4 regions of the Pseudomonas sp. 37 R 15 genome follow, and region 4 is predicted to be linked to each of the others. Evidence: predicted binding sites of a transcription regulator. Region 4 holds the regulator's gene; each other region holds the start of a gene.
The links. The regulator FliA, encoded in region 4, starts transcription of late flagellar genes. The targets are predictions, from matches to a motif close to CTAAAGTTTNNNNNNNNNNNGCCGNTAA.
Positions count from the first base shown of each region.

Region 1: a site for FliA is predicted at 5,931-5,958, ahead of motA (flagellar motor stator protein MotA). Genes of this name have one in related genera too.
Region 2: a site for FliA is predicted at 2,176-2,203, ahead of BFQ04_RS17065 (flagellar protein MotY). Genes of this name have one in related genera too.
Region 3: a site for FliA is predicted at 4,149-4,176, ahead of BFQ04_RS22125 (methyl-accepting chemotaxis protein). Genes of this name have one in related genera too.

Region 1 is NZ_CVTV01000048.1:184,189-191,783, forward strand. Features, by position in the region: gene BFQ04_RS15135 (NAD(P)H-hydrate dehydratase) at 1-168, opposite strand, end outside; gene queG (tRNA epoxyqueuosine(34) reductase QueG) at 232-1,296, shown strand; gene BFQ04_RS15145 (trimeric intracellular cation channel family protein) at 1,293-1,910, opposite strand; gene orn (oligoribonuclease) at 2,137-2,679, opposite strand; gene rsgA (small ribosomal subunit biogenesis GTPase RsgA) at 2,788-3,819, shown strand; gene motB (flagellar motor protein MotB) at 3,991-5,007, opposite strand; gene motA (flagellar motor stator protein MotA) at 5,011-5,862, opposite strand; gene BFQ04_RS15170 (HDOD domain-containing protein) at 6,030-7,565, shown strand.
Region 2 is NZ_CVTV01000049.1:385,038-392,632, reverse strand. Features, by position in the region: gene BFQ04_RS17070 (argininosuccinate synthase) at 1-1,074, opposite strand, end outside; gene BFQ04_RS17065 (flagellar protein MotY) at 1,204-2,112, opposite strand; gene pyrC (dihydroorotase) at 2,269-3,315, shown strand; gene rnt (ribonuclease T) at 3,312-3,986, shown strand; gene BFQ04_RS17050 (peroxiredoxin) at 4,049-4,651, opposite strand; gene BFQ04_RS28680 (bacterioferritin-associated ferredoxin) at 4,895-5,113, shown strand; gene bfr (bacterioferritin) at 5,314-5,784, shown strand; gene grxD (Grx4 family monothiol glutaredoxin) at 5,866-6,204, opposite strand; gene BFQ04_RS17035 (molybdopterin oxidoreductase family protein) at 6,304-7,595, opposite strand, start outside.
Region 3 is NZ_CVTV01000056.1:259,706-267,300, reverse strand. Features, by position in the region: gene BFQ04_RS22145 (AraC family transcriptional regulator) at 1-424, shown strand, start outside; gene BFQ04_RS22140 (M91 family zinc metallopeptidase) at 533-2,074, shown strand; gene BFQ04_RS22135 (LysR family transcriptional regulator) at 2,067-2,990, opposite strand; gene BFQ04_RS22130 (aldo/keto reductase) at 3,105-4,100, shown strand; gene BFQ04_RS22125 (methyl-accepting chemotaxis protein) at 4,233-6,227, shown strand; gene BFQ04_RS22120 (SRPBCC family protein) at 6,317-6,787, shown strand; gene BFQ04_RS22115 (YqaA family protein) at 6,876-7,319, shown strand; gene BFQ04_RS22110 (alpha/beta fold hydrolase) at 7,366-7,595, shown strand, end outside.
Region 4 is NZ_CVTV01000018.1:1,010-8,604, reverse strand. Features, by position in the region: gene BFQ04_RS03910 (cold-shock protein) at 29-250, shown strand; gene BFQ04_RS03905 (DUF6124 family protein) at 393-647, opposite strand; gene flhA (flagellar biosynthesis protein FlhA) at 1,229-3,343, shown strand; gene flhF (flagellar biosynthesis protein FlhF) at 3,356-4,672, shown strand; gene fleN (flagellar synthesis regulator FleN) at 4,778-5,611, shown strand; gene fliA (RNA polymerase sigma factor FliA) at 5,608-6,348, shown strand; gene BFQ04_RS03880 (chemotaxis response regulator CheY) at 6,516-6,890, shown strand; gene BFQ04_RS03875 (protein phosphatase CheZ) at 6,909-7,595, shown strand, end outside.

The sequences.
Region 1 (7,595 bases), on a different contig from region 4:
ACTTTCGGTACTGAGCAACGCTGCCCCGCCAAAGCCTCGGTCGCCGCCGATCACCAGCAGGTGGCCGAACTGGCCCTTATGAGCGTCCAGCGAACGCGCAGCCAGTTGCGGCAAGTGGCCCGGCAACAACAGCTGAACGTCGGTTATTTCGTGTTTTGTCTGAGGCATGCGTCTTCAAGCTCCGATGTCTGGCAGAATTATACGCATCTAACCTGTGGTTTCCCGTGTCTCATGCCCGCTATTACCTCCGATCTGCCTGCCCTTGCCCAATCGATCAAAGACTGGGGCCGCGAGCTGGGCTTCCAGCAAGTCGGCATCAGCGGCCTCGACCTGGCCGAGCATGAACAGCACCTGCAACGCTGGCTCGACGCGGGCTACCACGGCGAGATGGACTACATGGGCGCCCACGGCAGCAAACGCTCCCACCCCGAGGAGCTGGTGCCGGGCACCTTGCGCGTGGTGTCGCTGCGCATGGACTACCTGCCCGGCGACACCCAGATGGCGCAACTGCTGGCCCAGCCGGAAAAAGCCTATATCTCGCGCTACGCCCTGGGCCGCGATTATCACAAGCTGATCCGCAAGCGCGTGCAGCAACTGGCCGACCGTATCCAGGCGCAGATCGGGCCGTTCGGCTTTCGCGCTTTCGTCGACAGCGCACCGGTCCTGGAAAAAGCCATCGCCGAACAGGCCGGCCTCGGCTGGATCGGCAAAAACACCCTGGTACTCAATCGCAAGGCCGGCAGCTATTTCTTCCTGAGCGAACTGTTTGTCGATTTGCCATTGCCGGTGGACCCACCCCACGCCACCGAACATTGCGGCCGCTGTACCGCGTGCCTGGACATCTGCCCTACCAACGCCTTCGTCGGTCCCTACGTGCTGGATGCCCGGCGCTGCATTTCCTACCTGACCATCGAACTCAAGAGCGCAATCCCCGAGGACCTGCGCCCGCTGATCGGCAACCGCGTATTCGGCTGCGATGACTGTCAGATCGTTTGTCCGTGGAATCGTTTCGCCCGGCCCACCGCCGAAAGCGATTTCAAGCCACGGCACAATCTGGATAACGCGGAACTTGCCCAATTGTTTATGTGGGACGAGGATAAATTCCTCAGCAGCACCGAAGGCTCACCCTTGCGCCGCGCCGGTTACGAGCGCTGGCTGCGCAATTTGGCGGTGGGCCTGGGCAACGCGCCGTCGAGCATTGCGGTACTGGAAGCCTTGAAGGCGCGGCGCGATTACCCGTCGGAACTGGTGCGCGAACATGTGGAGTGGGCGCTCAAGCAACACGCCGCACGCTAGTGGACATCGTCGTTGTAGACGAACTTGGGCATTTCCCAGTGAAACCGGATCGCCAGCAGGCGCAGTAGAAAGCCGCTGAACAGGGTCAGCAGAATCGCCTGTTCGCTGGGCAATTGCAGATACAGGCACAGCAAGTAGAACCAGGCGGCCAGGAACGACACGCTGGCGTACAGCTCACGGCGGAAGATCAGCGGGATGTCGTTGCAGAAGATGTCTCGCAGGATGCCGCCAAATACGCCGGTAATCACGCCGCTGACCGACGCCACCAGCATGCCATGCCCCATTTCCAGGGCGGTCATGCAGCCGATCAGGGTGAATGCCACCAGGCCCAAAGCGTCCAGCGCCAGAAACAGCGAGCGCAGGCGGCGCATCAGCGGTGCGATAAAGATGGTCACCAGCGCGGCCACCGAGGTCAGCACCAGGTATTCCGGGTGTTTGACCCAAGTCAGTGGGTAGTGGCCCAACAGCACATCGCGCACCGACCCGCCACCCAGCGCCGTCACGCAGGCAATCAACACCACGCCGAACCAGTCCATGCCGCGTCGACCGGCGGACAAGGCGCCAGTCATGGCTTCGGCGGTGATGGCGATGAGGTAGAGCATCAGCAGCATGATGGCGATCCTTGCAGGGAGGCCGGCAGTCTAATCATTTGCAGATGGCACCAAAAGGGGGCAAGGATAATCGCCGTCCCGCCTCCCCTCCCGCACTTGGGTTTGCAAAACCATTCAAATGTGGGAGAGGGCTTGCCCCCGACAAGGGAGTGTCAGTCCATGCATCCGGGCCTGACACACGGCCATCGGGGGCAAGCCCACTCCCACATGTCCAGCGGTCGCGCCGATTTCAAGCCTTGATGAAGTGCTTGCGGTAATGCTGCAACTCGGCGATCGACTCGCGGATATCGTCCAGCGCCAGGTGGGTGCTGCCTTTGTGGAAGCTGTCTTTGACCTCCGGTGCCCAGCGCGCAGCCAGTTCCTTCAACGTGGACACATCCAGGTTGCGATAGTGGAAGTAGCTTTCCAGCCCTTTCATGTGCGTATAAAGGAAGCGACGGTCCTGGCAGATGCTGTTGCCACAGATCGGCGACTTGCCCCTGGGCACCCATTTCTCCAGGAAGGCGATGGTTTCGGCTTCGGCTTCGGCCATGCTGATGCGGCTGTCGCGTACCCGCTGGGTCAGGCCCGAGTTGCCATGGGTGCGGGTATTCCACTCATCCATGGTGGCGAGCACGGCATCGCTGTGGTGAATGGCGATCACCGGACCTTCGGCCAAGGTGTTGAGGTTGCTGTCGGTGACAATGGTCGCCATCTCGATGATGACGTCGGTGTCGGGGTTCAGACCGGTCATTTCCAGATCGATCCAAATCAGGTTCTGTGGGTTTTGCATGGCTTGATTCTCTTGGCACCTTGGCGTAGCTGCGCAGTTTAGCAGGCGGGGCCGTGCTAGACTCGCGACCGTTTTACCCAACTTTTGCATTATCGACACGGAACACCAATGGCCAAACGCCAGCTCAATCGTCGCCAAAACTGGCGCATCGAAAAGATTCAAGGTGAACGCGCAGCGCGCGCCGCCAAACGTGAATCCTCCGCCGTGGAAGCGCTCGAGGGCGGCGACCTGGGGCCCGAACAAACGGGCCTGGTGATCGCGCACTTCGGCGTGCAGGTCGAAGTCGAGGCGCTGGAAGGCGAACTCGCCGGCTCTGTGTCCCGCTGCCACCTGCGCGCCAACCTGCCTGCGCTGGTGACCGGCGACAAAGTCGTGTGGCGCGCCGGTAACCAGGGCATTGGCGTGATCGTCGCCCAGTTGCCACGCAGCACCGAACTGCGCCGCCCCGACAGCCGTGGCCAGCTCAAACCGGTGGCGGCCAACGTCGACATGATCGTGATTGTGTTCGCGCCGCTGCCCGAGCCCCACGCCAACCTGATCGACCGCTACCTCGTCGCCGCCGAGCATGCCGGTATTCGCCCGCTGCTGCTGCTGAACAAATTCGACTTGATCGACGAGCAGAACGCTCCGGCGCTCAATGCATTGCTGGCGGTCTACCGCACCCTGGGCTACCCGGTGCTGGAAGTGTCGGCCCATCACGGCAACGGCATGGAACAACTGCAACAGCAGTTGGACGGGCGTATCAGCGTGTTTGTCGGCCAGTCGGGTGTGGGCAAGTCGTCGCTGGTCAACAGCCTGCTGCCGGAAGTCGACACCCGCGTCGGTCCGCTGTCGGAGCTGTCCGGCCAGGGCACGCACACCACCACAACCGCACGGCTGTTCCACTTCCCAGGTGGCGGTGAGTTGATCGACTCCCCGGGTATCCGTGAATTCGGCCTCGGCCATGTCAGCCGCAGCGACGTGGAAGCGGGCTTCATCGAATTCAACGACCTGATCGGCACTTGCCGCTTCCGCGACTGCAAACACGACCGCGAGCCAGGCTGTGCATTGCTCAAGGCGCTGGAGGATGGCCGCGTGCAGCAACAGCGGATGAACAGCTATCGGTCGATTATTGCGAGCTTGCCTGAGAGCAGTTACTAAGTTGCCTCCACCTCTGTAGGAGCGGGCTTGCTCGCGAAGGCCCCAAGAGCAACGCGGGCATCCTGGATACCGGCGTTTTCGTTGACGTTTTTCGCGAGCAAGCTCGCTCCTACAACGAGACGGGCAGATACCACAAGGCCGCGATAATCGCGGCCTTGTGGTATTTAGAGCTTACGACCCCGGCACAGGCGCCGTCGGATCCTTCACCCCACCGTCATCAAACAGGTTCAGCTTTTGACGCAGCTCATGGGCCGGCAGCGGCTCCTGACCTGGCGGCAGCGCATTCGGGTCCGCAGGCACTTCACCGGGGGCGCCCTCGCCCTGTGCAGGCGGTGGCGGCGGCTGATCGCCCTCAATCGCTCGCTGGGCTTTTTTGGTCAGCACGACGATATCGATGCGCCGGTTGATCGGGTTGAACGGATCTTTCGGATCAAACAGCTGCGATGACGCAAAGCCCACCACCCGCGCCACTTGCGGGTCCGGATAGCTGCCGGCCACCAGCGCGCGGCGCGCGGCGTTGGCGCGGTTGGCCGAGAGTTCCCAGTTGCCGAAGTCGCCCTGCCCCGCATAGGGCTTGGCATCGGTATGGCCGCTGATGCTGATCTTGTTCGGCACCGCCTTGATGGTGTCGGCCATGGCCAGCAGGATATCTTCGAAGTACGGCTTCAAGCGCGCGCTGCCGGAATCGAACATCGGCCGGTTGGCGGCGTCGGTGATCTGGATACGCAAGCCTTCCGGGGTAATTTCGAAGGAAATCTGATCCTTGAATTTCAGCAGTTGCGGGTTTTCCTCGACCTTGTTCTGCAGCTCTTGCAGCAACAGCTCCAGGCGCTCTTTCTCGACCTGTTCGGCCATGCTTTCGACCCTATCGCGCTCGATCGGGATTTTTTCCTGGGGCGATTCAGTCTGCACTTCCGGATTGATGGTGCGCTCCGGCGCCAGTTGCGGCGAGCCGCCCAGGTCGATCACGAAGGGCGTACCACTTTCCGAAAAACCAATCGGGTCCTTGAAGTAACCCGCAATGGCGATCTTCTGTTCAGGGGTGGCGGTGGACATCAGCCACAGCACCAGGAAGAACGCCATCATTGCCGTGGCGAAGTCGGCAAAGGCGATTTTCCAGGCACCACCATGGTGCCCCGCAGCGAAGCGCTTGACGCGCTTGATGATGATCGGCTGGTTGTTTTCCATGGCTTAGCGACCGCGAACCGCTTGTTCCAGCTCGGAGAAACTTGGGCGATGTTTCGGGTACAGCACCTTGCGCCCGAACTCCACGGCCAACGACGGCGGCATGCCCGACGCGGACGCCACCAGGCACGCCTTGATCGCTTCGTAGAGGTTGATTTCTTCCTTGGCGTCATGCGCCAGGGAGGTGGCGAGCGGGCCGAAGAAACCGTAGGCCGCGAGAATACCGAAGAAGGTACCCACCAGCGCCGCACCGACGTGCATGCCGATGGCCGCCTGATCGCCCTCACCCAGGGAGGCCATGGTCACCACGATACCCAGTACCGCCGCGACGATACCGAAACCAGGCATGCCGTCGGCGATGCCGGTCACGGCGTGGGAAGGATGTTCCAGTTCTTCCTTGAGGCTGAACAGCTCCATGTCGAACAGGCCTTCGAGCTCATGGGGCGCCATGTTGCCGGAGGACATGATGCGCAGGTAATCGCAGATATAGGCAGTCATGCGCTCGTCCTTGAGCACGGCCGGGTACTTGGCGAAGATCGGGCTGGCGGCGGCGTCTTCGATATCCCCTTCAATGGCCATCATGCCTTCGCGGCGGCTCTTGTTGAGGATTTCGTAGACCAGCCCCAGCACTTCCAGATAAAACGTGTGGGAGAAGCGCGAACTGAACATGCCCAGCGACTTCTTGATCACGTGCATGGTCATGTAGCCGGGGTTGGCCTGCAAGAAAGCGCCAAAGGCGGCGCCGCCAATAATCAACACTTCGAAAGGCTGAATCAGCGCGGCAATCTTACCGTGGGACAGGACGTACCCACCGAGCACACTTGCGATGACGACAATGATGCCGATAATTTTAGCCATAGGGGATCTGTACTTGCGCCGTCGGGTTCATGGACATAGTGGGTGCAGCTGAAAAACTCTTGTTCTACTTATCGGCAAAACTGCGCCAGACTATAGCCCGTTAAGGCGAAAAGCCAATTCAGCCCGTTACGGGTGTGTTGAACACATATGATGATCGCGCCCCAATCATGGCTAATGAAACGACAGTCCCAACTGCAAAACCCGCCACCCTCGCCGCCTGGATCAAGTGCCTGGACGACGTGCTGCTGCCCGTTCCCCAGGCCAGCCACGAGCGGGTGTGCAAAGCCATCCGCGACAGTCGCAGCTCATTGAGGGACATCGCCGAGCTGATGCAAGACAGCCCGGCCCTGGTGCTCAGCGTGATGCGCGAGGCCAACAGCCACACCCACGGCAGCCTGGCGGAACCGGCGGAAAACCTCGAAGTGGCGCTCAATCGCCTCGGCCTTAAACGCGCCGAAGAACTGCTGGTGCGCCTGCCGTCGGTGCCGGCCCGTGAGATTCCCGTCGCGCTGCGTCAACTGCTGCTGGTCAGCCAGCACGCTTCCCAGCAAGCCAACGGCCTGTTCGGCAGCCGCCTGGCGCGCCTGTGGCAGGACATCCATTGGGGCAGCCTGCTGTTTCTGTCACCGTTGTGGCCGATGGCCGTGGCCTACCCCAAGCTGCTTGAGGAATGGGAGCTGCGGGTGATCCACAAGGGTGAGTCGGCGCGCCAGGTCGAGCAGCACGTGTTCGGCGTGCGCCTGCTGGACCTGTGCCTTGGCCTGACTGCGGCGTGGCACCTGCCGATCTGGGTATCCCAGGGCTATAACCTGCTGCTGGGCGAGCGGCGTCTGCTGGTCAAGGCATTGCGTATCGCCCGCGAAGACGACCCGCTGCGCCACCAGCAATTACTCGACGCCGAACCCAACCTGCGCCGCTGGCTGAATCAGCCGGCCAACACGGTGCTGTTGGCCAACGGCCTGGCGCTGTCGGCGCAGGAGTCCTGGACCTGCCCGCACACCGAGCGCTGGCAATACCTCACTGCGCTGTACCTGCAGGAGCCACTGGGCGATGTGCAGCAGCAGGTTCACCAGCAAGCGGTCACCAGCGCCCGCAGCACTTTGATGCCTGATCTCTGGCACCCGGCCCTGTCGCTGATCTGGCCGTGGCACGTGCAAAAGGTCCATCGTGGCCTGCTGCCCGCGCCGCCGCCCACGGCCGAAGCACTGGCACTGTGGCGCAACCGTTGCACGGAGCTGCTGGTCGAACCGAGCCGCTTTGCCAATGCGATGCACCTGACCACGTGCGCCAAGGAAGCCCTGGTCGCCAGCGGCATGCAGCGCGTATTGCTGTTCATGGCGGATCGCGCCTTGAGCACCTTGCGCGTGCATCAGGCCGATGGCTTGCCGAAGGACGCTGCCAACCTGAGCCTGGATGTGGTCAACAGTACATTGCTGCAACGCTTGCTGGAAAAGTCCGCCCAGGTGCGTCTCGGTCCTGACAACCATGCGCAGTTCGCCGCCCTGCTGCCACCGATCCTGCGCCGCCTGTTTACCGGCGAGCACCTGCTGTTGCGCTCGCTGAGCTGTAATGGCCGCGTAGTCATGCTGATGGTGGCTGACCAGGGTGGCGGGCCGTTCTCGGAAACCACCGTGCAAGCCTTTGGCAAAACCGCGCAATGCGTCGAGAAAGCCCTGCATAGCTTTACCAACCGCAGCGCCTGATGCTTGCGCTACAATCGCCCTCCTTTATCG
Region 2 (7,595 bases), on a different contig from region 4:
CTTGCGACCGGTCACGATCACATTGCCCTTGTACAGCTTCAGGCGCACCACACCGTTCACGTGGGCCTGGGAGGCGTCGATCATCTGTTGCAGCATCAGCCGCTCAGGGCTCCACCAGTAACCGGTATAGATCAGGCTGGCATACTTGGGCATCAGCTCATCTTTAAGGTGAGCCACTTCACGGTCCAGGGTAATGGACTCGATGGCGCGGTGAGCACGCAACATGATGGTGCCGCCTGGTGTTTCATAGCAGCCGCGGGACTTCATGCCCACGTAGCGGTTCTCGACGATGTCGAGACGACCGATGCCGTGTTCGCCGCCGATACGGTTCAGGGTCGCCAGCACGGTGGCGGGTGTCATCTCGACACCATCCAGCGCGACGATGTCACCGTTGCGGTAGGTCAGTTCCAGATACTGCGGCTTGTCTGGAGCATTCTCCGGGGAGACGGTCCATTTCCACATGTCTTCTTCGTGTTCGGTCCAGGTGTCTTCCAGCACGCCGCCTTCATAGGAGATGTGCAGCAAGTTGGCATCCATCGAATACGGGGATTTCTTCTTGCCGTGACGCTCGATCGGGATCGCATGCTTTTCAGCGTAATCCATCAGCTTTTCACGGGACAGCAGGTCCCATTCACGCCAAGGCGCAATCACTTTCACGCCGGGCTTGAGGGCGTAGGCGCCCAGTTCGAAACGCACCTGGTCGTTGCCCTTGCCGGTGGCGCCATGGGAAATGGCGTCAGCGCCGGTTTCGTTGGCGATTTCGATCAGGCGCTTGGCGATCAGCGGACGTGCAATGGAGGTACCGAGCAGGTACTCGCCTTCATAGACGGTATTGGCGCGAAACATCGGATAAACGAAATCTCGGACGAACTCTTCGCGCAGGTCGTCAATGTAGATCTCTTTCACGCCCATGGCTTGCGCCTTGGCACGTGCAGGTTCGACCTCTTCGCCCTGACCCAGGTCAGCGGTGAATGTCACCACTTCACAGTTATAAGTATCCTGCAGCCACTTGAGGATCACCGAAGTGTCCAGGCCGCCGGAATACGCGAGAACGACCTTGTTTACGTCGGCCATGCCATCACTCCACGGGGTTGTACGGAAAGGCAACGATTCTACCGATCAAAACCGCGAATTTACAGGGGCGCGACAGCAAATGAAGATAAAGCGACAGATTATGTCGAACGGGCGACCGATAATCGCACCTTACGAGGTCGCTGCAGGGTTGCTCGGCGCTACGGCCTGGGGTGCCGGTTTCTCTGGCGCCGCCACGCGCTCGAGTTGCACGTTGACCCGACGGTTGCGCGCTCGGTTGGCGGCATTGGTGTTGGGCGCCAAGGGGTAGCTTTCACCGTGGAAACGCAGAGTGATCTGGGATTCCGGGATGCCGTTGGCCTTGAAGTAGTCCATTACCGCCAAGGCACGGCGTCGTGACACATCACGGTTGGTCAGGCGGTTGCCGCTGTTATCCGAATGGCCGTTCAACTCGATATGGTTGACGGTGGGGTCGGCTTTCATGAACGCGACAATCACTGACAGTTTCTTCCTGGCCGCTGCATCCAATTCGATGCCGCCACCGGGGAAACCGACTTCCGTCTGTTTGACCTGGTCGTAGTTCATCGGCAGCAGCTTGGTTGTACACAGCTGATAGTCGTTGTAGGCCTTGGCGAATTTCACCGGCAGCAGGCGAATTTCCGAGTAACCGCCTTCGCGTCCGTAATGCCGCACGGTCGGGCTGCGGCCTTCGAGCAAACCGCTGAAAAGACGCCCGGCCTGGGCCTGGGAACTGTTAAACAGCACATCACCGCTGCCGACGCGTACCGCGCCGAGGTTGATGTCGCCGCGGCCCGGTTGCCAGGGCGCGGCGGCGGCCAGCAACGTGGCGGAGCCGGCACCGAGCGATCCGCTATAGGCTTTCAGGCGAAAGGTCGCCTGCTCGCCCGCCCGGCGCACGAACTCGCCCGAGCCGAAATCGGTGATCGGCTGGGTCAGGCGGCACTCGAACTGATCGCCCTCCACTTTCCACTCAATATTCTCCAGACGTGTCTGGAACGTGAGAGCCATCGCGGGCAGGCTGGCGAACACACTGAGCAGGGCTAGATAATGCTGGCGCACGGGAGGCTCCACTGGTTTCTACAACACTTCAAAGCGTCATACATCGTTAAGGCATACCCAGTGCTATCGGTTGCATCCTGCAAAACTTGATAGCGAGTGCCTGCACGAGTCTTTTCCGGTAGCATTCCCACCAGATTGACCCGCCTGGAATCCCCAATGTCCGACCGCCTGACCCTGCTGCGTCCCGACGACTGGCATATACATCTTCGCGATGGTGCTGCGTTACCCCACACCGTGGCCGATGTCGCGCGCACCTTTGGCCGCGCCATCATCATGCCTAACCTGGTACCTCCGGTGCGTAACGCCGAGCAAGCCGATGCCTATCGCCAGCGGATCCTCGCTGCACGACCGGCCGGCAGCCGCTTCGAACCGCTGATGGTGCTCTACCTCACCGACCGCACCCAGCCTTCGGAAATTCGCGAGGCCAAGGCCAGCGGCTTCGTGCACGCCGCCAAGCTGTACCCGGCCGGCGCGACCACCAACTCCGACTCCGGCGTGACCAGCATCGACAAGATCCTGCCGGCCATCGAAGCCATGGCCGACGTGGGCATGCCGCTGTTGATCCACGGTGAGGTCACCCGTGGCGATGTCGACGTATTCGATCGCGAAAAGATCTTCATCGACGAACATATGCGCCGCGTGGTCGAGCTGTTCCCGACCCTCAAGGTGGTGTTTGAACACATCACCACCGCCGACGCCGTGCAGTTCGTCACCGAGGCTTCGGCCAACGTCGGCGCGACCATCACGGCACACCACCTGTTGTACAACCGCAACCACATGTTGGTGGGCGGGATTCGGCCGCACTTCTATTGCCTGCCGATCCTCAAGCGCAACACCCACCAGGTGGCCTTGCTGGACGCCGCGACCAGCGGCAGCCCGAAGTTCTTCCTCGGCACCGATTCCGCGCCCCACGCCCAGCACGCCAAGGAAGCCGCCTGCGGTTGCGCGGGTTGCTACACCGCGTTTGCCGCCATCGAGCTGTACGCTGAAGCGTTCGAACAACGCAATGCCCTGGACAAGCTTGAGGGTTTCGCCAGTCTCAACGGCCCGCGTTTCTATGGCCTGCCGGCCAATACCGACCGCATCACCCTGGTTCGTGAAGACTGGACCGCCCCCGCCAGCCTGCCCTTTGGCGAGTTGACCGTTATCCCGCTGCGCGCCGGTGAAACACTGCGCTGGCGCCTGCTGGAGGAAAGCAAGTGAGTGAAGACCATTACGATGATGAACAGGAACACAGCGGTGGCGGCGGTTCGCGTCACCCGATGGCCGAGCGTTTCCGCGGCTACCTGCCTGTCGTTATCGACGTAGAAACCGGCGGTTTCAATTGCGCCACCGACGCGTTGCTGGAAATTGCCGCGACAACCATCGGCATGGACGAGCAGGGGTTCGTGTACCCGGACCACACCCACTTCTTTCGCGTCGAGCCGTTTGAAGGTGCCAACATCGAAGCGGCGGCCCTGGAGTTCACCGGCATCAAGCTCGATCACCCGCTGCGCATGGCGGTGAGTGAAGAAGCCGCGCTGACCGACATCTTCCGTGGCGTGCGCAAGGCGCTGAAGGCCAATGGCTGCAAGCGTGCGATCCTGGTGGGGCACAACAGCAGTTTCGACCTGGGCTTCCTCAACGCCGCCGTGGCGCGGCTGGACATGAAACGCAACCCGTTTCATCCGTTCTCCAGTTTCGACACCGCCACGCTCGCCGGCCTGGCCTATGGTCAGACCGTGCTGGCGAAAGCCTGCCAGGCAGCCGGTATCGACTTCGACGGCCGCGAAGCTCATTCGGCCCGCTACGACACCGAGAAGACCGCCGAGCTGTTCTGCGGCATCGTCAATCGATGGAAACAGATGGGCGGCTGGGAAGACTTCGGCGACTGAGACTCCCCGCCCATAAAAAAACCGGCCTTCTCAGGCCGGTTTTTTTCTACCTTGAATCCGGCTTACAGCTTGCCGGCGTTCTCGGTCAGGTAAGCCGCCACACCTTCGGTGGAAGCGGTCATGCCTTTGTCGCCTTTCTTCCAGTTGGCAGGGCAGACTTCGCCGTGCTCTTCGTGGAATTGCAGCGCGTCGACCAGGCGAATCAGCTCTTCCATGTTACGGCCCAGCGGCAGGTCGTTGATGATCTGCGAGCGCACAACGCCCTTGTCGTCGATCAGGAACGCGCCACGGAAAGCCACACCGCCTTCGGATTCGACGTCGTACGCCTTGGCGATATCGTGCTTCATATCGGCAGCCATGGTGTATTTGACTTTACCGATGCCGCCATCGTTGATGGCCGTGTTGCGCCAGGCATTGTGGGTGAAGTGGGAGTCGATGGAAACGGCGACCACTTCAACGTTGCGTGCCTTGAAATCGTCCATGCGGTGATCCAGAGCGATCAGCTCGGATGGGCAGACGAAGGTGAAGTCCAGCGGGTAGAAGAACACCAGGCCGTATTTGCCTTTGATGGCTTCAGACAGTTTGAAGCTGTCTACGATTTCGCCATTGCCGAGGACGGCAGGTACGTCGAAATCCGGGGCTTGTTTGCCGACGAGTACGCTCATTGGATATCTCCTGATGAAGGGGTGACGATTGAAGTAACAGGACCAGCGTCGAGTCTGCCATGCATTGGCGACAGACCTGTGACGCGGTCACGCTTCGTAAAGACCGACCATCATACACCGAAAAAACCGTTCGTCAGCGCGCAGGCAATACCCAAGGGACAGTTGACGAAACCACTTTGACAATCATTCTCGTTAACATTAAGATCCATCCCACTTAAGCCCTAACCCGCGACGGTTCTCCTTATGTATGTGTGCCTCTGTACTGGCGTCACCGACGGACAAATCCGCGAAGCAATCTATGAAGGTTGCTGCAGCTACAAGGAAGTGCGTGAAACCACCGGTGTTGCCAGCCAGTGCGGTAAATGCGCATGCCTCGCCAAGCAAGTGGTACGGGAAACCCTCACGCAGTTGCAGACAGCCCAGGCTGCGGCGCCGTATTCAGCAGAATTTACACACGCTTAAATAGGCGTGTTTTAGAGAGCCGGACCCTGTGTCCGGTTTTTTTATGTCTGCAATTCAATTAGTTAGCGCCAAGACGCGGAACACAAACATTCTTATTCCGATTAATTTTCATTTATTATTCAATAACTTAGGTTTGACACCAGGATTGTCGCCGCTCAAACTCTGCCCATACACAGCGATTACAGGGCAGGACCCCAGTCATGAAAGGCGACATCTCAGTCATCCAGCAACTCAATAAAATCCTTGCCAATGAACTGGTCGCGATCAATCAGTACTTTCTGCATGCACGCATGTACGACGATTGGGGCCTGGAAAAGCTGGGCAAGCGCGAATACAAAGAATCGATCAAGGCCATGAAGGACGCCGATGCGCTGATCAAGCGCATCCTGTTCCTGGAAGGCCTGCCGAATGTGCAGGACCTGGGCAAGCTGAATATCGGCGAACACACCCGGGAAATGATCAGCAGCGACCTGGGCTTTGAACGCAAAAGCCACAGCGACCTCAAGGCCGCCATCGCGCACTGCGAAGCCACTGGCGACTATGGCAGCCGCGAATTGCTGGAAGATATCCTGGAAGACCAGGAAGAGCACATCGACTGGCTCGAAACCCAACTGGGCCTGATCGACAAAGTCAGCCTGGAAAACTACCTGCAGTCGCAGATGGGCGAATAACCCCAAGCGTTCGGGTACAAAAAAGCCCCGCTCTCCAGTGAGAAGCGGGGCTTTTTATTGCGTGGCTTTTTTACAAGGGCATCACGCTTCAGTCTTGGCTGCCGCTTTTTGCGCCGCGTCTTTGATCAGCGCTTGCAACGAGCCATCAGCTGCCATTTCAGTGATGATATCGCTACCGCCGACCAGTTCACCGGCTACCCACAGCTGCGGGAACGTCGGCCAGTTGGCGTACTTGGGCAGGTTCGCGCGGATTTCAGGGTTTTGCAGGATATCCACGTAGGCAAACTTCTCGCCACACTGCATCACAGCCTGGGAAGCCTTCGCGGAGAAACCGCACTGGGGAGCGTTTGGCGCGCCTTTCATGTAAAGCAGAATGGTGTTGTTGGCAATCTGCTCTTTGATCGTTTCGATGATATCCATGGAACACCTCTGCAGGAACTTTGCGACTCACGGGTCGGCACGGTGGCGCATTGTAACGCAAAAAACCTGCAGGATGCTCGGGCGCGCCGACAGCCAACCTCAAGCTGCCGAAACGTTCACCGGTACGCCGTTGAGCGCCGCATTGCCCGACAGCTCGTCCAATTGCCGTTCGTCGGTCAAGTCGTTGGCACTCGCCCCGGGCTGGCTGCTGGCGATGCTCATCTGCACACCCGGGCGCCCGTGCCCCCAGCCGTGGGGCAGGCTGACCACGCCAGGCATCATGTCCGTGCTGGCCACCACTTCGATTTCGACCATGCCGATGCGCGAACTGACCCGTACCCGCTGACCGTCGCTCAATTGTCGACTGGCCAGGTCGTCGGGGTGCATCAGCAGTTGATGGCGCGGCTTGCCCTTCACCAGGCGGTGATAGTTATGCATCCAGGAATTATTACTGCGCACATGACGACGGCCAATCAGCAGCAGTTCGTCAGCCACCGGCGCCGGTTGCGCGGCAAAACGCGCCAGGTCAGCCAGGATCACCGCCGGCGCCGCCTGCACCTTGCCGTCGGCGGTCTTCAGCCGCTCGGCCAGGTTTGGCTTGAGCGGCCCCAGGTCCACGCCATGGGGATGATCGGCCAGCATCGCCACTGACAGCTGGTGCGCAGAGGCATCCCCGTAAGTCCCGGCGCGCAATCCAAAGTCGATCATCTGCGCGGGCGGCATCGTCGGCTTGAGCACCACGCCGGTATGTGCCGCAAACGCCTTGGCCAGGCCGACGAAGATTTCCCAGTCGTGCAGCGCACCTTCAGGTTTGGGCAGGATCGCGCGGTTGAAGCGCGTGACATTGCGCACCGCGAACATATTGAAGGTGGTGTCGTAGTGATCATTCTCCAATGCCGATGTGGACGGCAGGATCAGGTCGGCATAGCGCGTGGTCTCGTTGATGTAGAGGTCGACACTGACCATGAACTCCAACCCGTCCAGCGCCTGCTCCAGCTGACGGCCGTTGGGCGTCGACAATACCGGGTTGCCGGCCACCGTCACCAGGGCGCGGATTTGCCCTTCACCCTCGGTGAGCATCTCCTCGGCCAACGCAGACACCGGCAGCTCGCCGCCGTATTCAGGCCGTCCGGACACGCGGCTTTGCCAGCGGTTGAAATGCCCGCCTCCGGTCGACGCCACCAGGTCCACCGCCGGCGTGGTGCACAAGGCGCCGCCCACGCGGTCCAGATTGCCGGTGACCAGATTGATCAACTGCACCAGCCAATGACACAGCGTACCGAATGCCTGGGTCGAGACGCCCATGCGCCCATAACACACAGCCTTGTCCGCTGCAGCGAAGTCACGCGCCAACTGGCGGATCTGCTCGGCAGGCACCGCGCACTGACGGC
Region 3 (7,595 bases), on a different contig from region 4:
CCAGGCCTTGCTCGAACGCCTGTGCCATCTGCTGTTTCTGTATGTGCTGCGTCAACAGGTGCTCGATAACACTGAATTGGGCGGCCTGGCGGCACTCGCTCGGCAACCGGCATTCGCCGATTTGTTGGAACAACTGATCGCACGCCCGGCAGAGAACTGGACACTGCAAAGCATGGCCGCCTGCACCGGACTGTCACGCTCGGCGTTTTTCAAACGCTTCCATGAGCTGTGCGGACAGTCACCGGGCCAGGTGCTGTTGATGATGCGCATGCGCCACGCGTGCCAGTTGTTCAAGACGGACCAGACCGTGGCGCAGGTATCGCTGGCGGTGGGTTATCAGTCGGTGGCGGCGTTTACCCGGGCGTTTCATAAAGTCACCGGTCAGCAACCGGGGGCCTATCGTAAAAGCAAGGTGCGGTATTAATCCGCCTACGCGCGGTTTTAATCGACATCAGTTGCTGCAAGACGGAACCGACTTTTCATAAAGCGACACATATCCATCGGCCTCCCATCAGTCAATGGAATATGATCAATGATCAACCTGACCTCCGCGCCTACGCACGGCGCAAGCAATAGCCCAGGCTTGCCGGCGCATACAGCAGCTACGCGCACCAACGGTTCTATCTACGATGCGCCAAGTTTATACAGCCCAGGCGAGAACGGTATTCGAACCAAGAGTGAGCCCCTCTACCGCGACGGTTACACCACCATAAACCGACAGGCCACATGGGACGTTTACGAGGAGCCGCCTTATCTCAAAAGGGTCAGTTTGTTGGTACAAACCGGAAATGCTGCCGATACTGTTCATGTGAGCAAATCAGCTGACGAGCGATTGATCCTGCAGATCAATGGCAGGTCCCACTCGTTTGAAGCGCGTGATAAATATGAACGTCCCGTGGATTTGCATATAAAGACCCAGGGTGGGAACGATGACGTACGGATCAGTCCAGATGTAAATAACAAAGTCACCATCGAAGGCGGAGAAGGCAACGACACGCTTCGAGCGGGTAGCGGCCGAACCAGGCTCCTGGGCGGAGCGGGCAACGATACGCTTACCTTGGGTTCGAATTCCGGCTACGCCGAAGGCAATGACGGCGACGATACCATCATGGGCGGCACGGGCAATGCGGTCATGTACGGGAACAACGGTAACGATCGCCTCTACGCCGCTGCAGGTCCCGCCGGCAAGCAAAGCTACTTGGACGGCGGTAGCGGAAGCGACCTGCTGCACGCGGGCAATGGTCACACTATCCTGCATGGTGGCAAAGGCGATGACCACCTGGTGGGCCACGACCGAACCACCTTTTACAGCGGCAGAGGTCAAGACCAAATCAGCAATAACCAGCGTGGCGACCTGATTTACGCCAAGGACAACGATACCTACGACCGCTCTCAAAACTCGGTATTCAGGCGAGTAGAGCCCACCGAGGACGGTGATGCCGGCTTCAAGGTCAGCACGTTGAGTTCGCCCGAATTCAAGCAACGCGTGGAGGATGACTTTGAGTTTCTACGTAGTTCGCCAAATGGGCGGAAAATTCTGGCGGACATGGATAAACAAGCCTCGCTGGCAGGAGGCAAAATCGCTATCAGAGAGGAGACCCAAAAAGGGAGCAGCTACCTGTTCGGAAGCACAGAGCTGGATAAAGCTCGGCAGGACGGCATACGTAACATCGAAAGGGACGATCCACGAAGAGGCAGAATCACCGACAACAAGCCAGGCTCACTCGCCGACAAGGGCGTAGTTGCTTATAATCGGACGGATATTGAAGACCCCAGTGGACGCACATTCGACCCCCCGATCGTTGGGTTGACCCACGAAACCGGGCATGCTTATAACGGTGCAACAGGCACCAACCTACCGGGCACTACTCGAGAACAATCGCCGTCCGACCCCAACTATTCAAGCGCGATTAACAACACTGAATTTCAAGTCGTTGGGTTGCCCAGCAGCGCACCGCCTTTTCATTTCAACGGCCCGTCTAATCCAGCAACCAACGTCAACCCTGAGCATTTCACGGAGAACGGTATGAGACGCGAACTGGGCCTACCCGAACGTACAAGCTACCTTACTTGATTTGAGCCCGTTGCAAACCGTTGTCCGGCTCGGCGCACAGTTGCACCAGCCAGTCGACAAACACCCTCACCCGTCGAGACAGCTGTCGGTGCGGCGGGTACAGCGCCGTCAATGCCATTGTCGGCACCGCCACCTGCGGCAACACCTCCACCAGCGTGCCCTCGGCCAGTTGCTTCATCGCATGATAATGCGGCGCCTGGATCAGCCCGTAGCCCGCTTCACAGGCGGCGAAATAGCCATCGGAACTGTTTACCGCAACCACCTTCGCCAGGTTGATCGTGCGCAGTTCGGCGCCGAGCTGGAATTCCAGGCCAAAGCGCTTGCCACTGGCGCTGGAGACATATTCGATCATCTGGTGCTTCGCCAACTCGTCCAGGCTGGCGGGCACGCCCATGCGTTGCAGATACGCGGGACTGGCCAGCGTCAGTTGGTCCATCATCGCCAGCGGACGCGCCACCAGCGATTCGTCCAGCGCCAGGCCACCGCGCAGCACGCAATCGACCCCTTCGCGAATCAAATCCACCGGACGATCATTGAGCCCGATATCCAGCTCGATCTGCGGATAGAGCGCGGTGAAGGTCGGCAACGCTGGAATCACGATCAGACGGCCAATGCCCGACGGCATATCAATGCTCAGCGTGCCTCGCGGGTTCTGTCGGCGGGAGGAAAACACCGCCTCGGTTTCCTCAAGGTCAGCCAGCAACTGCACGCACCGCTGGTAGTACGCCGCGCCGTCCAGGGTCGGGCTGACCTGGCGCGTGGTGCGTTGCAGCAGTTGCACGCCAAGGTGCGCCTCCAGTTGCTTGATCAGGATCGTCACCGAGGCGCGCGGCAGTTGCAGGCTGTCCGCCGCCCTGGCGAAACCGCCCAACTCCACAATCCGGGTGAATACGCGCATGGCATTGAAACGGTCCACGATGAGTTCCTGGCGATTGTTTAGATTTTCCAAACAGTGATAGTGCTTTTAGCCGGTTTATCCAGGTTTTGTCGAGCGTGACAATGGGTATCTTCACCCACAGGAGCTTAAACCATGCGCACTCGTCAACTCGGCACCAACGGCCCCCACGTCTCCGCCATCGGCCTCGGCTGCATGGGCATGAGCGATTTCTACGCACCGGGCACCGATACCTCGGAGGCGATCGCCACCCTGCACCGCGCGCTGGAGTTGGGCGTCAACTTCCTCGATACCGCCGACATGTACGGCCCCCACACCAATGAACAGCTGATCGGCAAGGCTATCGCCGGCAAGCGCGATCAGGTGTTCCTGGCCAGCAAGTTCGGCATCCTGCGCGACCCGGCGAACCCGGCGCTGCGTGGCGTGAACGGGCGCCCCGACTACGTGCGCGCGTCCATCGACGGCACGCTGCAACGCCTGGGCATTGACACCCTGGACCTGTATTACCAGCACCGCATCGATCCCGAGGTGGCCATCGAAGAAACCGTCGGCGCCATGGCCGAGCTGGTGCAACAGGGCAAGGTGCGTTACCTGGGCCTGAGCGAAGCGTGCGCCGCCACACTGGAACGGGCGCATAAGGTCCATCCCATCAGTGCCCTGCAAAGTGAATACTCGCTGTGGAGTCGCGATCAGGAAGACAACGGCTGCCTCGCCGCCTGCCAGCGCCTGGGCGTCGCATTCGTGCCTTACAGTCCGCTGGGCCGGGGTTTTCTGACCGGTGCATTGAAGCGCCCGGAGGATTTCGGCGCCGAGGACTACCGCCGCTTCAACCCGCGTTTCCAGGGCGAGAATTTCGCGAAGAACCTGCAACTGGTCACGCAGGTGCAAGCGCTGGCGGCGGATAAAGGCGTGACGGCGGGCCAACTGGCGCTGGCCTGGGTATTGGCCCAAGGCGACTACATCGTGCCGATACCCGGCACCAAGCAACGTAAATACCTGGAAGAGAATGTGGCTGCCGTGTCGATCAGCCTGACCGCGACCGAACTGGCGGCGCTGGCGGCGATCTTTACGGCTGATGCAACGGCCGGCTTGCGCTACCCCGAGGAGGTGATGGCAATGCTGGAAATCTGACCTTGCGGCGCCGTCCGACGGCGCCTGCACTTTCTTGCACCCGCGCACCTAAAGCTCCCCCGATCCAGGCCGATAGCCCTACGAAGCTCTAATAAAGCCGCGTCGACAATAACGCTTCGTAAGGACGACCCCATGCCCCCACTGCGCTCCATCCAAGCCCGCTATACCCTGTTCCTGGTGCTGTTCGTCCTGGTGTTATTGGTGTTGACCGTCGTGGGTATCGGCCAGTTGGTCGCGCCCAAGCTGCAATACACCGAAGAACAGGTGGTACTCAACCGCATCGCCGAGGTGGCCGAACAGATCCAGGGCGAACTGAACAAGGTTCAGGCCCAGCAACGCACCATCACCCAAACGATTCCTTTGCTCGACAGCGACGCCATCGACAAGGTCCTGCCCGGCCTTGTTGACCAGTACGGCGAGCTGAAAGTGTTCGGCGGCGGTATCTGGCCGCTGCCCAACCAGCGCACGCCCGGGCGTAACAAGCACAGCACGTTCTGGCACCGTGATGCCTCGGGCAAGCTGGCGGTCAACACCTTCTGGAACAGCGACGCCGCGCCCAACTATTATGACCAGAGCTGGTACAAGGGCGGCCTCGCCTCACCCCGTGGCCAATGCGCCTGGGCCGCGGCCTACAAGGACGATGCCAGCCAGGAGCCGCGCACCAACTGCGCCATGGCGATCCAGCGTGACGGCGCCGCCTATGGCGTGGCGACCATCGACGTAACCCTGGGCTTCTTCAACGACCTGGTGGCCAGCAAGGAAAAAGACATTGACGGGCAAATGCTGATCGTCGAAGGCGACGGCAAGATCATCAGCAACAGCTCGCGCATCAGCAGCCCGGTCGTACTGAAGAATATCAGTGAGCTGACCGGCACGTCGGCGTTCGCCGCCCAGGTCAGCAAAGCCCTCGCCCATCGCGACCAGGCCCTGCAACGCGCCGAGTTCGACAACCAGGGCGTGGCCAGCACCTTTTATATGCGCCCGATCGAGGGCACACCGTGGTTCCTGGCGACCGCCCTGCCCACCTCGTTGATCACCGCCCAGCGCAATGATGTGCTCGGCACTCTGGCACTGCTGCAAATCCCGATGGTGATCCTGCTGGTGCTGCTGGCGGCGTACGCCATTCGCCAACTGGTACAGCGCATGAAAGCGCTCAAGGGCAATATCGACGCACTGTCCGCCGGCGACGCCGACCTCACGCGGCGCATCACCATCCGGGCCGAAGACGAACTCGGCGCCATCGGCCACTCGGTGAACCGCTTTATCGTTTATCTGCAAAACATGATCGGCGAAGTGACCCAGGCCACCGGCGCCATGGCCTCGGGCCTTGAGCAGTTGCAGCACACTTCGGCGCACACCAACCAGATCCTGTTGCGCCACGCGTCGGAGACGGATCAGACGGTGACCGCCATCACCGAAATGAGCTCCACCGCCGACACCGTCGCGCAAAATGCCGCAGAAACGGCGGCTTTCACTCAGCGTGCCAACGAGCATGCCGACCGTTCACGGGTGGTGGTAGGCGAAGCGTCCACCAGCGTCAGTGCCCTGATCGGTGAAGTGGCCAGCGCGACCCACACCGTCGAAAACATGCGCCAGGATGCCGCGCGCATCACCGAAACCCTCGGCGTGATCGGTGCCATCGCCGGCCAGACCAACCTGCTGGCGCTCAACGCCGCGATCGAAGCGGCGCGGGCCGGCGAGCAAGGCCGCGGGTTTGCCGTAGTGGCCGACGAGGTACGCGCACTGGCCGCACGCACCCAGTCCAGCACCTCGCAGATCAACGAGATGCTGGCGCGCTTGACCACCGGCGTCAGCTCGTCGGTAGCGGCCATGGAAAACACCCAGGCCAGTTGCCAGTCGGCGGCGGATGCCACGGCGCGGGTGAACACCGGGCTCGACGAGATGGCCGGCTCAGTCAGCCACATCAACAACCTCAGCACCCAGATCGCAACGGCCGCCGAGCAACAGAGCGCAGTGACCGAAGAGATCAACCGCAGCATGGTGCAGATCCGACAAATGGTTGAAGAGTTGGTAGAAAGCGGTCATGCCACCGAAACCAATACCCAAAGCCTGTTGGAAGCCAATGGCCGGGTGATTGCCTTGATGGGACGCTTCAAAGTGCGTTGATCCAGGCCGGAATACTCCCGTGCACAGCACGGGAGTCGAACTATCCTGACAACTCCTGGTTTGAGACTCCCCACACAGGAAGGTGTGTCATGCATGCGACCGAGCAGCCAGTGCGCCTGAAGCGGATCAGTCAGGAACGCTTCATCCTGGCGGCAGTCGAGACCGTCTATGACTACGTGACCCAGCCCGACCGCTGGCACGAATGGCACCCCTCCTCCCTCAGCGCCGACACCGGCACCTGCGGTTCGCTGCCGGCCGGCGCGCGTTTTACCGAAATCATCGACCTGCTGGGCATCCGCCTTGCGCTGAGCTACCGCGTGCAAGTCGCCCGGTGCCCCAACGAGTTCAAGACCGTGTTCACCTCGCTGGCGGTCGATGGCTGCATTGAGTATGTGCTGCACGCGCATCAGGGCGGCACGCTGTTCAAGCGCGTATTGACCTATGAGACCGAGCTGCAACTGGCGACCTTGCCTGAACGCATGATCGCACTCTCGGGCGTTGCGCTGGACCGCCTCAAGCATCGCCTGGAAAATTCAGCCATAGACCGCTCTATCGCTTAACTGACCCGATTCAGGGAAAATGCCGGGCCCCTTGTCGCGCCTTCACTGAGACCCCCATGAAATTCTCTTTGCAACGAGCCCCAGCCCGATGTTGATGGCGTACCTTGGGCTGTTCGTCGCCGCCTTTGGCGCGGCGACGTTGCTGCCCCTGCAGTCGGAGGCCGTGCTCGTCGGGCTGCTGCTCAGTGGGCATTACAACCTCTGGCTGCTGTTGGGCATCGCCACGCTGGGCAATGTGCTGGGTTCGCTGGTCAACTGGCTGCTGGGGCGTTCGGTGGAGCGCTTCAAGGCGCGGCGCTGGTTTCCGGTCAGCGCACGGCAACTGGACAAGGCGCGCAGCCACTACGCGCGCTGGGGGCATTGGACGCTGCTGCTCAGTTGGGTGCCGATCATTGGCGATCCGCTGACCCTGGTGGCCGGTGTCATGCGCGAACCGCTCTGGCGGTTCCTGCTGCTGGTCACCCTGGCCAAGGCGCTGCGCTACGGCGTGCTTGCCGCAATCACCCTGCACTGGGTGTTAATCCCCCGTTAATCTTCCCCAAACAGCATCCGGAACATCTTTCCCGGAGCTTATGACCATGCCTTCCATCCGTGACCTGTGCATCGCCGGCCTGCTCACGGCCAGCGCCGCGCGGGCGTTTGCCGCCACCTACGGCCCTGAACTCCAGGGTTTCCAGTACCCCTATCCGGTTGAACGCTTCAACTTCGAGTCCCAGGGTGAAAGCCTGCAAATGGGCTATATGGATGTCCCGGCCAACGGTAAAGCCAACGGGCGCAGCGTGGTGCTGATGCACGGCAAGAACTTCTG
Region 4 (7,595 bases):
ACCAGATGCAGGGAGAGCGGTATTGAAGGTGGCGACGGGTACTGTCAAATCCTATGAGTTGACCCGCGGCGAGTGGTTGATTGCGTTGGACGACGGGGAAGAAAACATCTTCATCGATTGGAGCGATTGGCATTGGACTGCACTGTCGATTGGTGAGCAGATAACGTTTCAGATGATCCATAAACCCAACGGCGTCTATGCACTCCCCATCAGTGCGAGTAATGACACCGAGGCGGGACCCGATGGGTAAAGGAGAGCGGCAATGGCAACGGGCACGGTGAGGTCCGCAGGCTGAGAATGTGCGTACGGTTGACTCAACCGAATAGCCGTTTATTTCAAGGCAGAACACAGCTCAAATGTAGGAGGGGGCTTGCTCCCACAGTTGGACCGCGTTATGCGCTGCTTGCGGTATCCGTCATTCCGGTGTCGGCGTGCACACGGTCAGCCAGTAACTGCGCCAGTTCGATCAACTGTGCAACGCCAAGCAGTTCTTCTCGTTTCGAGCCTTCCAGGTCAAAGGCCAGGTCGCAGCTCAGCGCATTGGCCGAGGCGAGGGTTTCGCTGAGGTTAACCAGCAGGTCTTCGCTGCTGATGCCGTCGGCGATGGTAAACAGCCGGATGGGGGGATTTGGGGCGGGTTTGATCACTGTGAATATCCTCGGTAAAGGTGGAGCTGCCACTGATCGCCGCGATGCGATGGAGGGTGGCAGCTGTGCGCAGGTTCGCGGACCGGTTACCAAGGAACCCGGCATACCCGAAGGTATCCCGCGCACAGCCACCATAAGGGCCGCACAGTAAACGACAAAAAATCGCTGACTGAAAGCGGACAATGGTGCTTTTGCGCATTGGTAAATCGGACCGCGACGCCCGTCCGCTGCGTTTGCAGCGGTGTACGGAGACTAGAGCGGTTTTCCTAGGGGCAACCCCAAATCCTTGTCGGAAATTTCCTGGGCATTACCTGGCTGCACACAAAACCAAATGTGGGAGGGGGCTTGCCTCCGATCGCTGTGTGTCAGTCAACAAATCCATAGCTGATACCCCGCTATCGGGGGCAAGCCCCCTCCCACATTTGAATGGATTCAGGCCCGATGGCCTCGGGCGCTTGGCAGGTTGTCAGAGCCCGAAAGCAAAGTTGGAAGGCTTCTTGCAATACCGCCTTCAGGACGCCTCCCAGCGTCAAAACTTTGCTTCAAGGACACGAGGAATACCGGTGGTAGATCGCTCTCAAATGCTCAGCACGGCCCGTGGCACCCTGACTGACCTGTCGCGGGGCAATCTGGGTGTGCCGTTGTTGTTGCTGGTGATGCTGGCAATGATGATGTTGCCGATGCCGCCGTTCCTGCTCGATGTGTTTTTCACCTTCAACATTGCTTTGTCGGTGGTGGTGCTGCTGGTCTGTGTGTACGCCCTGCGGCCACTGGATTTTGCGGTGTTCCCCACCATCCTGCTGGTGGCGACCCTGCTGCGCCTGGCGCTGAACGTGGCGTCCACCCGCGTGGTGATGCTCCATGGCCAGGACGGTCACGCCGCCGCCGGTAAGGTGATCCAGGCCTTCGGTGAGGTGGTGATCGGCGGTAACTACGTGGTCGGTATCGTGGTGTTCGCGATCCTGATGATTATCAACTTCGTGGTGGTGACCAAGGGTGCCGGGCGGATTTCCGAGGTGAGCGCGCGGTTTACCCTGGATGCGATGCCCGGCAAGCAGATGGCCATCGACGCCGACCTCAATGCCGGCCTGATTGATCAGAACCAGGCCAAGTCACGCCGGGCCGAAGTCGCCCAGGAGGCCGAGTTCTACGGTTCCATGGACGGCGCCAGCAAATTCGTGCGCGGTGATGCCATCGCCGGCCTGTTGATCCTGTTCATCAACCTGATCGGCGGCATCGCCGTGGGGATCTTCCAGCACGGCATGACGTTCGGCGACGCAGGCAAGGTGTACGCCTTGCTGACCATCGGTGACGGTTTAGTGGCGCAATTGCCATCACTGTTGTTATCTACAGCGGCAGCGATCATGGTGACCCGTGCTTCGGGCTCCGAAGACATGGGCAAGCAGATCAGCCGCCAGATGTTCGCATCCCCCAAGGCGTTGGCCGTGGCCGCCGGCATCATGGCCGTCATGGGCATCGTGCCGGGCATGCCTCACGTTTCGTTCCTGAGCATGGCGGCCATGGCCGGCGGCGCGGCCTATCTGTTCTGGAAAAAGCAGAATGCAGTCAAGGTCCAGGCCCAGCAGGAAATCGCACGCCAGCAGGAATTGCTGCCATCCCCGGCCCGCGCCCAGGAAACCAAGGAGTTGGGCTGGGACGACGTGACCCCGATCGACATGATCGGCCTGGAAGTGGGTTACCGCCTGATTCCGCTGGTGGACCGCAACCAGGGCGGCCAGTTGCTGGCGCGGATCAAGGGTGTGCGCAAGAAGTTGTCCCAGGACCTGGGCTTTCTGATGCCCACCGTGCATATCCGCGACAACCTCGACCTGGCCCCCAGCGCTTACCGCCTGACCTTGATGGGCGTGATCCTGGCCGAAGCCGAGATCTACCCGGACCGCGAACTCGCGATCAACCCCGGCCAGGTGTTCGGTACGCTCAACGGCATTACCGCCAAAGATCCGGCTTTCGGCCTGGAGGCGGTGTGGATCGAAGTCAGCCAGCGCAGCCAGGCGCAATCGCTGGGTTACACCGTGGTCGACGCCAGCACCGTGGTCGCCACTCACCTCAATCAGATTCTCTACAAGCACTCCCACGAGCTGATCGGCCACGAGGAAGTCCAGCAATTGATGGGTTTGCTGGCCAAGGCCTCGCCGAAACTGGCCGAAGAGCTGGTGCCGGGCGTGCTGTCGCTGTCGCAGTTGCTCAAGGTGCTGCAGGCCTTGCTCGCCGAACAAGTGCCGGTACGGGACATTCGCAGCATTGCCGAGGCCATCGCCAACAACGCCGCCAAGAGTCAAGATACTGCCGCGCTGGTGGCGGCGGTGCGCGTCGGTTTGTCCCGCGCAATCGTGCAAAGCATTGTAGGCGTTGAGTCTGAGCTGCCTGTTATCACCTTGGAGCCAAGGTTGGAACAGATATTGCTCAATAGTATTCAGAAGGCAGGGCAAGGCCAGGAAGAAGGTGTGTTGCTGGAGCCAAGCATGGCTGAAAAGCTGCAGCGTTCGTTGATCGAAGCCGCGCAGCGCCAGGAGATGCAGGGCCAGCCGGTGATTTTGCTGGTGGCCGGTCCGGTCCGCGCGATGTTGTCGCGCTTTGGACGCCTGGCAGTACCGAATTTGCACGTGTTGGCTTACCAGGAAATTCCTGACAATAAGCAAGTGACTATCGTCGCGACAGTAGGGCCCAACGGCTGAGGGTAGTGGGTTATGCAAGTTAAGCGTTTTTTCGCCGCCGATATGCGTCAGGCCATGAAGTTGGTCCGCGATGAGCTGGGCGCCGATGCCGCGATTATCGGTAACCGTCGTATTGCCGGCGGTGTCGAGCTGACGGCTGCCCTGGATTACACCCCCCAGGCCCTGGCGCCGCGCGTGCCGAACATGGAGCTTGAAGACGAGCTGCGCAAGACCGCTTCGCGCATCGTCTCGGCCCAGGCCGAACTGAGCATGCGCGGCGACAGCGACGCTACCACCAATCGCCAGTTGTTCGCCGGCCTGCCGCTGACCGCTTCCGAGCCGCTGGTGGAACCTACGTTTGTCGAACCGCCGCGTCCCGCCGCGCCAGCCCCGGCCGCCGCGGTCGATCAGCGTGCGTTCGATTCGATGCGCTTTGAACTCAACGGCCTGCGCGAGCTGCTCGAAGTGCAACTCGGCTCTTTGGCCTGGACGCAACTGCAAGGCAGCAAGCCGCAACAGGCCAACCTGTGGCGTCGCCTGCAACGCATCGGCCTGTCCGGCCCGTTGTCCCGTGACCTGCTGGCGCTGACCTCCGAAGTCGAAGAGCCGCGCCAGGCCTGGCGCATGCTGCTGGCGCACCTGGCACGCATGATTGCCACCCCGGAAATCGAACCCCTGGAAGAGGGCGGTGTGATCGCCATGGTCGGCCCCGCCGGCATGGGCAAGACCACCACCCTGGCCAAGCTGGCAGCGCGCTACGTGCTCAAGTACGGCGCGCAAAACATCGCGCTGGTGAGCATGGACAGTTACCGCATCGGCGCCCAGGAACAGCTCAAGACCCTGGGCCGCATCCTCAATGTGCCGGTGACCCATGTCGACCCGGGCCAGTCCCTGGCCAACGCCCTCGACCCGCTGCTGCGCAAGCGCGTGGTGTTGATCGATACCGCCGGCCTGCAAGCCAGCGACCCGGCCCTGCGCATGCAGCTCGAAAGCCTGGCCGGGCGTGGCATCAAGTCAAAAAATTACCTGGTGCTTGCAACCACCAGCCAGAAACAGGTTCTTACCGCTGCCTACCACAGCTATAAACGCTGCGGGCTGGCCGGTTGTATCCTGACCAAACTGGATGAAACTGCCAGCCTGGGCGAAGTGTTGAGCCTGGCAATCAGTCATGAACTACCGGTCGCCTACCTGACCGACGGGCCGCGGATCCCGGATGATTTGCATCTGCCGCGCCGTCATCAGTTGGTCAGCCGTGCTGTCAGCGTGCAAATGCAAGACGAGCCTAGCGAGGAAGCGATGGCCGATATGTTCGCCGACCTTTATCACAACCCGGCAAAACGGGTGGGATGAGGCAGGATGAACACCGTGAAATGTACCTACATCGATGGCCTGCAAGCGATACACGCGGCCAAGCCATGTAGCCTGCGTCTAAGCAAGACAAGGTAAAGAAATAAAATGGGCAGCATGCATCCCGTACAGGTGATCGCGGTGACCGGCGGCAAAGGTGGCGTCGGCAAAACTAACGTGTCAGTGAATTTGTCCCTGGCCCTGGCAGAGCTTGGCCGTCGCGTCATGCTGCTGGATGCTGACCTGGGCCTGGCCAACGTGGACGTTCTGTTGGGGCTGACCCCCAAACACACGCTGGCCGATGTGATCGAAGGCCGCTGTGAGCTGCGCGATGTGCTGCTGCAGGGGCCCGGTGGGATCCGCATCGTGCCGGCCGCCTCCGGCACCCAGAGCATGGTGCACCTGAGCCCGGCGCAGCACGCCGGCCTGATCCAGGCCTTCAGCGATATCGGCGACAACCTCGACGTGCTGGTGATCGACACCGCCGCCGGGATCGGCGAGTCGGTGGTCAGCTTTGTACGCGCAGCGCAAGAAGTCCTGCTGGTGGTGTGCGACGAACCCACCTCGATCACCGATGCCTACGCCCTGATCAAACTGCTTAACCGTGACTACGGCATGAACCGCTTCCGCGTGCTGGCCAACATGGCCCAGAGCCCGCAGGAAGGGCGCAACCTGTTCGCCAAGTTGACCAAGGTCACGGATCGTTTCCTCGATGTGGCGTTACAATACGTCGGCGCAGTTCCCTATGACGAGTGTGTGCGCAAGGCCGTGCAAAAGCAGCGTGCGGTCTACGAAGCGTTCCCTCGTTCGAAGTGCGCACTGGCGTTCAAGGCCATTGCCCAGAAGGTCGATACCTGGCCGCTGCCTGCCAACCCTCGGGGGCATCTGGAGTTTTTCGTCGAGCGACTGGTGCATCAGACGAGCGCGGGACCTGTGCTATGACATCAAGCGGCTACAACCTTTACAAAAAGTCGGCACGTGACAGCCAGGGCGAATTGATCGAGCGCTATGCGCCCCTGGTCAAGCGCATTGCCTATCACCTGTTGGCGCGCCTGCCCGCCAGCGTGCAGGTGGAAGACCTGATCCAGGCCGGCATGATCGGCCTGCTCGAAGTGTCGACCAAATATGACGCGAGCAAGGGCGCGAGTTTCGAGACGTATGCGGGTATCCGTATCCGTGGCGCGATGCTCGATGAGGTGCGTAAAGGCGACTGGGCGCCGCGTTCGGTACACCGCAATACGCGCATGGTCAGTGACGCAATTCGTGCAATTGAAGCAAAAACCGGTCGTGACGCTAAAGATCATGAAGTTGCGGCCGAACTCCAATTGAGTCTCGACGATTATTACGGGATTTTGAACGATACCTTGGGCAGCCGCCTGTTCAGTTTCGACGACCTGTTGCAGGACGGCGAACACGAAGGGCTGCACGAGGACGGCGCGAGTGCGCATATGGAACCGTCACGCGATCTGGAAGATGAGCGTTTCCAGGGCGCGTTGGCGGACGCCATTGCCAATTTGCCGGAGCGTGAGCGCCTGGTGCTGGCGCTGTACTACGACGAAGAGCTGAACCTCAAGGAAATCGGTGAGGTCCTGGGGGTCAGCGAATCGCGTGTCAGCCAGTTGCATAGCCAGTGCGCGGCCCGCTTGCGGGGACGGTTGGGAGAGTGGCGCGCGCGCTGACAGGCAGTGTGGGGACACTGCAGATGCTACCGCGAAGGCTTCGGCCTTCGCGGGATCGCTCCGTGGTGCCCTGGGCAGTCCTTTTTGTGTAACGCCTGTTGATTGAAGTGGCGCGTCCAGGTGCTGGGCGCGTTTAAGACTGCTTGGAGGTCGAATTGGACAAGAACATGAAAATCCTCATCGTTGATGACTTCTCAACGATGCGGCGGATCATAAAAAACCTGTTGCGTGACCTTGGGTTCACTAACACGGTCGAGGCGGATGACGGCATTACGGCGATTCCGATCCTCAACAGCGGCAGCATCGACTTTCTGGTAACCGACTGGAACATGCCGGGCATGACCGGTATCGATTTGCTGCGCCATGTGCGCGCCGATGAAAAACTGCGCAGCCTGCCGGTGTTGATGGTGACCGCCGAAGCCAAGCGTGAACAGATCATCGAAGCCGCCCAAGCCGGGGTCAACGGTTACGTGGTCAAGCCATTCACAGCATTGGCCTTGAAAGAGAAGATCGAAAAAATCTTCGAACGCATCCACGGCTAATGCCATCGCGGGGGAGCTATGGAGCATAAAGAAACGTCACAGGGCGACTTTGAGTCGACCCTGAAAAAGCATGCTCACCAGTTGGTCGACAGCCTGGAAAAAGGCCAGTTCGCCGACGCGGTGCAGTTGATCCATGAGCTTAACCAGACCCGTGACCGCGGCCTGTACCAGGAAGTGGGCAAGCTCACACGCGAGCTGCACAGTGCGATCGTCAATTTCCAGATTGACCCGCGCATGCCCCAGGCCGAAGAGATTTCGCAGATCACCGATGCCACTGAACGCCTGTCCTATGTGGTCAGGCTGACCGAGGCGGCGGCCAACCGCACCATGGACCTGGTGGAAAACGCCACGCCCCTGGTCAACGGCATGGCCAGCGAAGCCCACGCCCTGAGCGTGGACTGGGGCCGTTTCATGCGCCGCGAAGTAGGGGCTGAAGAGTTCCGTGAGCTGGCGCGTCGGGTTGACGGTTTTCTGTCGCGCAGCGAACAGGAAAATCGCACGGTGGCCAGCAACCTCAACGATATTCTGCTGGCCCAGGATTACCAGGACCTCACAGGCCAGGTGATCAAGCGGGTGACCCAACTGGTCACCGAAGTGGAAAGCAACCTGCTCAAACTGGTGCTCATGGCCGGCCAGGTCGACCGTTTTGCCGGCATCGAACATGACCGTGAAGCGATCCTCTCGGAAAAAGATCCACAAAAACAT